Regions from separate parts of the Gracilibacillus sp. D59 genome, predicted to be linked through region 1. Evidence: riboswitches for the same ligand, from Rfam matches in the RefSeq annotation. Region 1 holds a riboswitch; the other holds the start of a gene.
The links. Region 1 has a riboswitch for S-adenosylmethionine ahead of ACTWP4_RS12390 (PLP-dependent aspartate aminotransferase family protein). Riboswitches for the same ligand answer to the same signal wherever they lie in the genome.
Positions count from the first base shown of each region.

Region 2: another riboswitch for S-adenosylmethionine. It lies ahead of ACTWP4_RS14020 (thiolase family protein); the one in region 1 lies ahead of ACTWP4_RS12390 (PLP-dependent aspartate aminotransferase family protein).

Region 1 is NZ_JBQQCK010000006.1:178,512-183,133, forward strand. Features, by position in the region: gene ACTWP4_RS12385 (aliphatic sulfonate ABC transporter substrate-binding protein) at 1-676, opposite strand, end outside; gene ACTWP4_RS12390 (PLP-dependent aspartate aminotransferase family protein) at 710-2,506, opposite strand; SAM riboswitch class I at 2,596-2,703, opposite strand; SAM riboswitch class I at 2,777-2,892, opposite strand; gene clpP (ATP-dependent Clp endopeptidase proteolytic subunit ClpP) at 3,723-4,319, opposite strand.
Region 2 is NZ_JBQQCK010000007.1:252,539-257,160, forward strand. Features, by position in the region: gene ACTWP4_RS14005 (pentapeptide repeat-containing protein) at 1-222, shown strand, start outside; gene ACTWP4_RS14010 (hypothetical protein) at 576-971, shown strand; gene ACTWP4_RS14015 (GNAT family N-acetyltransferase) at 1,270-1,812, shown strand; SAM riboswitch class I at 1,912-2,024, shown strand; SAM riboswitch class I at 2,114-2,204, shown strand; gene ACTWP4_RS14020 (thiolase family protein) at 2,432-3,598, shown strand; gene ACTWP4_RS14025 (acetoacetate--CoA ligase) at 3,595-4,622, shown strand, end outside.

The DNA.
Region 1 (4,622 bases):
TTAAAAATCCATACGTGTTAAGATTGATATCTCTAAAAAATAACTTCGTATTTGATTCTAATTCATGCTTTGCCATGTGCGGGTCAAGACCGGCCCATGCATCTACATCACCATTTACGAGTGCATTACCACCATCAGCATGTTGTAAATTGACAAGTTCTATATCATCAGTTGACATTCCAACCGAATCAAGTGCTCTTACTAGGAAAATATATGGATCTGTACCAAGAGTCGCTGCTACCTTTTTCCCTTTTAAATCTTCAATCTTTTCAATTCCTGAACCTTCATTGGTAACTAATGCTGTCCATTCAGGCTGAGAATAGACATACACATTTTCTAACGGTACCTCATTAGATTCAGCGATAAGTGCAGCTGCACCTGCTGTTGAACCGAAATCTACACTATCACTATTTAAAAATTCTATTGCTTTGTTACTACCTTGGCTTAGAGTCCATGTTACCTCGATGTCTTCTTTACCAAATTCTTCTTCTGCCCATCCGAATTCCTTCAATACTAGACTTGTTGGCGAATAATAAGCATAGTCTAAGCGGATTTCCGATGGTTTCCCTTCATCAGCTTGACTGTCAGATGAGCAGCCTACTGCTAAAATTAAAACAATTCCAAATATTGCAATCGCTAAAAAACTTCTCAAATCAATTAACGGTATTCTCTTCATTGTAAATTGTCCCCTTTTTTGTTTTATTAAATTTTAGATTTCACATGCATATGTGGAAATTGTACCTCTTAATCGTTGTGCTTCTTTATATGTGCAACGGTTGTGAACTACTTGCAACCCGCCTTCAAGCGCTACTTCCTCTGCTTTTGGTGAAACAACACCTTCCTGTAGCCAGAACACTTTTGGATTTACCTCAATTGCTTCTTTGGCAATCTCTATTGCTGCATCAGGACTGCGGAAAACTTGCACAATATCGATATCAACCGGAACACTTTTTAGATCTGGATAAGCTTTTTCTCCAAGAATTTCTGTTTCCCTTGGGTTGACCGGAATAATTTTATAGCCTAGTCGCTGCATTTTTCTTGCCAGACGGTAGCTAGGTCTTGCTTCTTTTCCACTGAGACCTACAATAGCTAATGTTTTTTGCCGTGTTACTTCTTCGCCATTTTCAATGTATCGTTCATATGGAGAATTCAATGCCCATTTGATGATACCTTCATCGTTCACAACAAGTTGTCTTTCTTTCTCTTCTCCAATTCCAGTTGCTTTTACAAGTGCTTGATCTAAATCATTTCTAATATCTCTTACTGACTCAATCCCTACAGATAAACGAACTAATTCTTCTGTAACACCTGTGTTATCTAGCTCTTCTTTTGTCAGCTGTTGATGTGTTGTTGAAGCTGGGTGGATAATCAATGATTTCGCATCCCCAACGTTGGCAACGTGGGACCATAGTGCAACATTATTGATTAAATCGCGGCCTGCATCACGTCCACCTTTTATACCAAATACAATGATTGATCCAAAACCATTGTTTAAGATTCGTTTTGCTAACTCATGAGATGGATGACTTTCAAGCCCAGGATATCTCACCCATTCCACTGCTTCATGTTCATTTAAGTATTCTGCAAGCTCCAATGCGTTCTGGTTATGTCGTTCAATACGAATATGCAATGTTTCTAAACCTTGTAATAATTGAAAGGCATTAAACGGACTAAGTGCAGCACCAAAGTCTCTCAATAATTGAACACGAACTTTTGTAATAAATGCCAATGTTCCGAAATCCACCGCATAACGGATGCCATTGTAGCTTGGATCTGGCTCAGTAAAAGCTGGGTATTTTTCAGAATTCCAGTTAAAACGTCCACCATCGACAATGATTCCACCAATTGATGTACCGTGACCACCGATCCATTTTGTAGCAGAGTGAACAACAATATCTGCTCCTAACGTGATCGGTTTACAGCCGAACGGTGTAGCAAAAGTATTATCAATGATTAATGGTATGCCTGCATCATGTGCAATTGCAGATACTTCTTCTACATCTAATACTTGTAAGCCTGGGTTACCGATAATTTCACCATATACGGCTTTTGTTTTATCTGTAATGGCTTCTTTGAAATTTTCAGGGTCTGTTGGGTCAACGAATTTAACATTAATGCCATAGCGTGGGAGTGTTACATTAAATAAATTGTATGTTCCACCATATAAGTTAACACCTGCGACAATTTCGTCCCCTGCACTTGCTAGATTCAAGATCGATAGGGTAATAGCTGACATCCCTGAAGCTGTTGCGACAGCTGCAACCCCGTCTTCTAAAAGAGCCATTCTTTTTTCAAAAACATCTACCGTTGGATTACCTATTCTGGAATAAATATTTCCTGGTTCATCAAGTGAAAACAATCTTTCTGCGTGCTCTGTATCGTGGAACACATAAGAAGTAGATTGATAGATCGGTACTGCTCGTGAACCTGTTGTCGGATCTGGCGCTTGCCCTCCATGTAAATGAATTGTTTCCGGATCGTAAGTAGAACGTTTGTAATCAGTCATTATTTATTTCCTCCCCAAGTCAAGTTTCTGAATATTCAAAAAGCCTTCTTCAATAAGAAGAAGGCTTAACTGACATAACAGTAGTCTTCCTCTTATCTTTCAGGATAAGTATCCTGCAGGAATTAGCACCTTTTAAGCCGTTGCTTAATGGTTGCTGGGCATCATCGGGCCAGTCCCTCCGCCTCTCTGGATAAGAGTTCCATTATTTAATTGTCCACTAAAAAAGTCTCTCTATATTGAGATAGAGAGACTGGAATATTACTATTCGCTCTCTTATCTCTCTAAGCGTTAATGCTTAGTGGAATTGGCACCTGTATTAAATGACGTTTCATTTAATGGTTGCCGAGGTTTCATAGGGCCAATCCCTCCACCTCTCTCGATAAGAAGTATATAATTCCGAGTTGTTTACTCGTATTTTGCTATCGTTAAATAATACTTTAGCATGATGACCACATGATGTCAACATGTTTTCTGAAAATTAATGCAAATTAAGTGAGGCCTCCAAATAAGCACCAGTTCAACTTTTTGATTTTACCGGCTACTCTCGTAAAAATTATTTCTACGTAGGCTTCGTTACATTCTGATTAAAGATGAGGTCTGTGGAGGTTGGTAGCCATTATGAAATATATCGACCATTTGATCACCACTCCGGCTGTCCACTCCCCTTTCCGTGGGGTTTGCCCTTCAGCTAACTTTTTCGAGCAAAAGCCGCTCAAAAAAAGTGGATCTTCAGGGCAAACGAGTCCCACAGGAGTTGAAGTGGGCGCCTTCGCTTAATGCATGCGCTACAACATTTGTCAGACCTAGCAACTTGGGTTATTATCCCTGTAAACGTGCAAAAATATGGCATTTGCATCACTCAAATGGTTCTAAAACCAATATACTTTTTCTGATATTCGTTGTAAAAAAAGGTATAGCGGAGGCCGACCGTTTCGACTCCTAAGGGAATAGCATGATCTGAAGATCCACTTTTGCAGGAGCGAACTCCTCCTGCAAAAGTTAGCTGAAGAGCATGCCCCTTGGAAAGCGAAACGGTCAGCCGCAGCGGGTGGCTTGCACACTTAAACTTTCATCATAAACAACATGACTAGTCAACTATATCTTTATTTATTACACTTTTTAAACATAAATAAGATACAAAAACCCTGTGATACCAACAGTTATACACTTTCCACTTATAAAAAAAGCGGCGGTTAGTTCCGCCACTTTTTGTTCTTTAATTTAAGTCAGTTGGTTTCTTTTCCATTACTTTATCGATTAGACCATACTCTTTTGCTTTTTCAGCTGGCATGAAATTATCACGGTCTGTGTCTTTTTCGATTACTTCTATTGGTTGACCAGTGCGGTCTGCAAGAATTTGATTTAACTTTTTACGCATTTCGATGATACGGTTCGCGTGGATTTGAATATCAGACGCTTGCCCTTGTGTACCACCTAATGGTTGGTGAATCATCACTTCACTGTTTGGTAGCGCATAACGTTTACCAGGCTCACCAGCCGCTAATAAGAATGCACCCATAGATGCTGCCATACCAATACAGATCGTTGATACATTTGGTTTAATAAATTGCATTGTATCATAAATCGCCATACCTGCTGTAATAGAACCACCCGGTGAGTTGATGTATAGTGAAATATCCTTATCTGGATCTTCTGCTGCTAAAAATAACATTTGTGCAACGATGCTGTTTGCCACATTATCATCAATTCCGCTGCCTAACATAATAATTCGGTCTTTTAAAAGGCGTGAATAAATATCATATGCACGTTCGCCTCGGTTGGTTTGTTCAATAACTGTAGGGATTAAGTTCATGAAAAATTCCTCCTTTTAACACTTGCTTTTTTCAATCATGAATTTTAACTATTTTTATCTTAACCGAATGGTCAAAAAAGGTCAAACGATTTGATTTTCTAATTTCATCCTACCCTTAACCATAACGATTTAAACCTTTAAGTTCAAATATTCAAAGTTTGATTTATGTATTGAAATTATACGTGCGATTCGCTATAATTATTCTTGTCGCATTTTATCATGGTACTAATCGCACGTAAAATCCCACATCTCATAGTTCAAGTAATCAAATAAGCTTAGTGGGGGATAAAGGGCGTTAAAAAC
Region 2 (4,622 bases), on a different contig from region 1:
TTATCTGGTGTAGATTTCGAGAATCATACGTTTAATGGTACTAATTTTTATTGTGCCGGGTTAAAGGGTGTAAATTTTAAAAATGCTGTGTTCAGAAATGTATCTTTTAAATATGCCTACTATTGTCACAAAGCAACTTTCGATGGTGCGACAATGGATAAAGTAACATTTGCAGTATTAAAAGGAAATAAAGCAGATCTAACAAATGTTACGGTGATTTAATTTTTAGATATGAAAAGCAAGAGGCTGGGACAAAAGAGTAATTAGAAAGGAAAAATCCGAACATTAAAGTCTGAGTACACATACCGCTTCGGCAAAATACTTCGCTTTCCGTGGGCACGGCCTCAGCTAACTGTGTGAAAAAAAACACTTCACACAGTGGATCTTCGGCTCGTGCTGTTCCCACAGGAGTCTGCGTATTTTGCCTACGCTTAGTTCAGATTGTTCGGATGTCTCGTTCTACCTATTTAGTTATGTCCCAGCCTCTTTTTGGCTGTTATCTAAAAGGTTGTTCAATTTCATGATACATAACTGATACTTAAAAGACTGAAAAATAAAAAGGAGGAGGTGTTTTTTTGAAGCGTTCAGTTGTATTCATTATTGTTTTTTCCTTCGTTATTTTAACTGGATGTGGATTGGAGAAGAAGACATTAACTCAATTTTATGATGGGGACATAAATAAAGTATCTAAAGTAATAATATTTGATGGAAATACAGGATACAAAAAGACAATTAAAGATAATAAGATTATAGAAAGTTTCCTAAATGAAATAAAAGACATTAAGTTTATTCCAGATGAAAAACAAGAACCAAGAGATGGATTTAATTATTCTATTACTCTTTATGAAGACGAGAAAGAAACATTCCAATTCGGATTAACACAAGTGAATGACCATTATTACCATACAGAACCTGAAATTTTCCCCATTGTCGATAACTTTTATACAAACCTTGATATAAAAGAAGAGTAAACTTGCTTCGACCTCAGTTATTTTTTCTTTTATTCATTTCTTTTAACAGTTATTTAATTAAATTTCTGACACACTGAAATAAGCATTTCCTTTACTCGTTTACGATCCAATTAATAAGTTCTTCCTCCGTGGTGTTTTCAGAATCTTGCAGTTCCCATATGAGTCTCCGTAAAACCCCCATTGGTGGAAGTCTCACTTTATGGTTTCTTAAGGGAAAGTTCTAAATTGTACTAGAATTCGAATTCACTATCTGGTAAAATATCTTCAATTTACAGATTGGGAGAGGATGGAGACTGACATGTTTGTACATAAAATTGATGGGGATTTATCTTTGAAACTAATTGACGTAAGAGATGCAGAAAGAGTGTTTGAATTAACCGAAAATTCAAGAGATTACTTAAGGGAATGGCTTCCTTGGGTGGATAATACCGTTAAAGTAGAAGATACTAAAGCATTTATTCAATCATGCCTAAAAGGTTTTGCAGACAATAACAGTCTAAATGCAGTTATTTTATATAAAGATGAAATTGTTGGAGTCGCCGGCTATAACAGCATTGACTGGTCCAATAAGATCGCATATATTGGTTATTGGCTTGGAGCTGATTACCAAGGGAATGGAATAATGACAAGAGTAGCTAAAGCATTAACTGATTATGCTTTTGAGGAGTTAAAATTAAATAAAGTGGAAATTAGAGCTGCAGTCGACAATAAAAAAAGCAGAAATGTGCCTGAAAGGCTAGGATTCGTAGAGGAAGGTCATATTAGAAGTGGTGAATGGATATATGATCATTATGTTGATCATGTTGTATATGGAGTATTAGCTGATGAATGGGGAAGATAGCATACAGGGGAATTGTCGAAATATATTGACAATTCTAACGAATCCATGCTAAAGTATAGTATATTACTTGGATTTTAAAAAATTGAACATATTAATCTTGTCTTATCAAGAGAGGTGGAGGGACTGGCCCGAAGAAACCTCGGCAACCATTAAGTTTTACTTAATATAGGTGCCAATTCCATCTAAGTGGTCTCACTTAGAAGAGATAAGAGATTCATAGCTTTGTAATGTATCTCTCTATCTCAACGTAGAGGGATTTTTTATTTGTGAAAAATATACAGAATATTAAATATAATATATCAACTTATCAAGAGAGGTGGAGGGACTGGCCCAATGAAACCCGGCAACCATTAAGCAAGGCTTGAAAGGTGCTAAATCCTGAGAGATAAGAAGAGTGGTAGAGTTCTCTTTTTATCGAAGAGGGCTTTTTTTTATCACGGTGCTAACCGTCTGTAAGCCCCCACTTCAAGCTTCCAGTAACATAAGGAAGCTTAGTGGGGGATAATAGACGCTAACACCCTGATAAGTTTCGCTAATGATCAGTGAGGGTCAAAACCCCCACTGATCACAGTCTCACTTTATATACCAAAAAATAAAGTTGAACAAGGAGTTATAACTTATGTCAATTGTCATTTTAGACGGGATCCGGACACCTTTTGGAAAATGGAATGGTGCACTTTCACAATTTGATGCAGTAACGTTAGCAAGTAAGCCATTAAAATATTTAATTGAAAAGCATTCAACAATCTCTCATATAGATGGAGTATTGTTAGCGCAAGTTATTCAGGCAGGTCAAGGGCAAAACCCTGCTAGACAAGTTGCACACCAGGCAGGGCTTGATAGTAGAACGCCAGCTATCACACTAAATAATGTATGTCTCGGAGGAGTTGCTTCAGTCATTGATGCAGCCCGCAGAATTAAATTAGAAGAAGGGTCAGTTTATATTGTTGGTGGTTTTGATTCGATGTCCAATGCACCACATGTAATCCCGACTCGATCAATAAAAGGTATCGGACACCAAACCATTACCGATACATTACTACATGATGGATTATGGTGTTCCTTAAGTGATCAATCCATGGGTGCCTTAACAGAACAATACAATCGCATATATAACATTGATCGAAAGGAGCAAGATCAATTTGCAACTCAATCGCAACAAAGAGCAGCAACAGCTTCCGAACAAGGCTTATTACAGGAAGAAATCCTACCAATCGATGGAGTGTTAGCAAATGATGAAGGAATTCGACCTCAGACAACGGTAGACAAATTAGCCAATTTAAAACCAGCTTTTACGAAAGATGGAACGATTACAGCTGGAAATGCTTCGCAAATGACAGATGGAGCTAGCCTAGGGATTGTCACAACATCAGAGCAAGCAGAACAACTAGGAACTGAACCACTTGCTTACGTTATTGACTGGGCTGAAACAGCTGGACCAGACCCAAGTTTACACACAAAACCAGCAGATGCGATCCAGAAAATATTAGATAATCAGAAATTAACAATAGATGATATAGATTTATTTGAAATAAATGAAGCATTTGCGAGTGTTGTAATCGGAAGTTGTCAGGCATTGGATATTGATGATGACAAAGTAAATGTCAATGGAGGAGCTATAGCAATTGGTCATCCGCTTGGAGGTACTGGCTTCCGTTTAGTTTTAACTTTGGCACATGCTTTGAAGAGACGCGGCGGAGGTAAAGGAATTGCTTCCCTATGTGGCGGTGGTGGTCAAGGAATTGCCATTCTAATTGAGGTAACAGAGAAAGGAGGACAACAATGAATACTCAAACCATAGATAAAAAGAGTCCTATATTATGGGAACCTACGGAAAAAGCTATCGAGCAATCCCATCTTAATGCATTTTCTAAAACGGTCAACCAACCACTCTTTCCCTATGAAAGGTTACATCGTTGGTCGATCACGAATATTGGGGATTTTTGGGAAGGTGTATGGGACTATGCTGGTATTATTGGTGAAAAAGGAGAAACCACTTATGTTCCTGCTGATTCCATGGCAGAAGCTGTATTTTTCCCAGATGCTCGTTTGAATTTTGCGGAGAATCTATTAAAAGGTAAAGGTGACCAAGTTGCTGCCTACCAAGCAGATGAAACAGGCGTAACAGCTCAGATTACTTTCCAGGAGCTGCGTAAACAAGTAGCAAGAGCACAATACGGATTAAAACAACTAGGAGTAAAAAAAGGAGATCGCGTAGCAGGTATAACTACTAATAATATTGAAGGTTTGGTTGCTTTACTTGCTGCTACATCAATAGGTGCGGTTTGGACTTCATGTTCACCAGATTTCGGTGCTAAAGGAATCGTTGATCGAATTGGTCAAGTTCAACCGAAAGTACTGATTGCTAACCTTAAATATTACTATAAACAAAAGCCTTTTGATATTTCGGATAAAGTGCTAGAAACAGTGCAAAACATCGTTAGCATCAAGCACATTATTACGATTGCCGGCGAACTGCCAGAAGCGATCACATGGCAATCTTTACTTGAAAATGATGTGGAGACCCCCGAATACGAACGAACAGGATTTCGTGATCCTTTATATATTCTATATACATCAGGTACGACAGGATTACCAAAGGCGATTGTACACACCGTTGGGGGTACGCTTTTACAACATGTGAAAGAGCATCAATTGCACTGTGATGTCCATGAAAAAGATGTGTTGTTTTGGTATACCAACACGGCGTGGATGATGTATCCCTGGGTTGTTTCTGGTTTGGCGAGCAATGCTTCGATTTTATTATATGATGGTTCTCCGGTTTTACCTGATAAGCCAACACATTTATG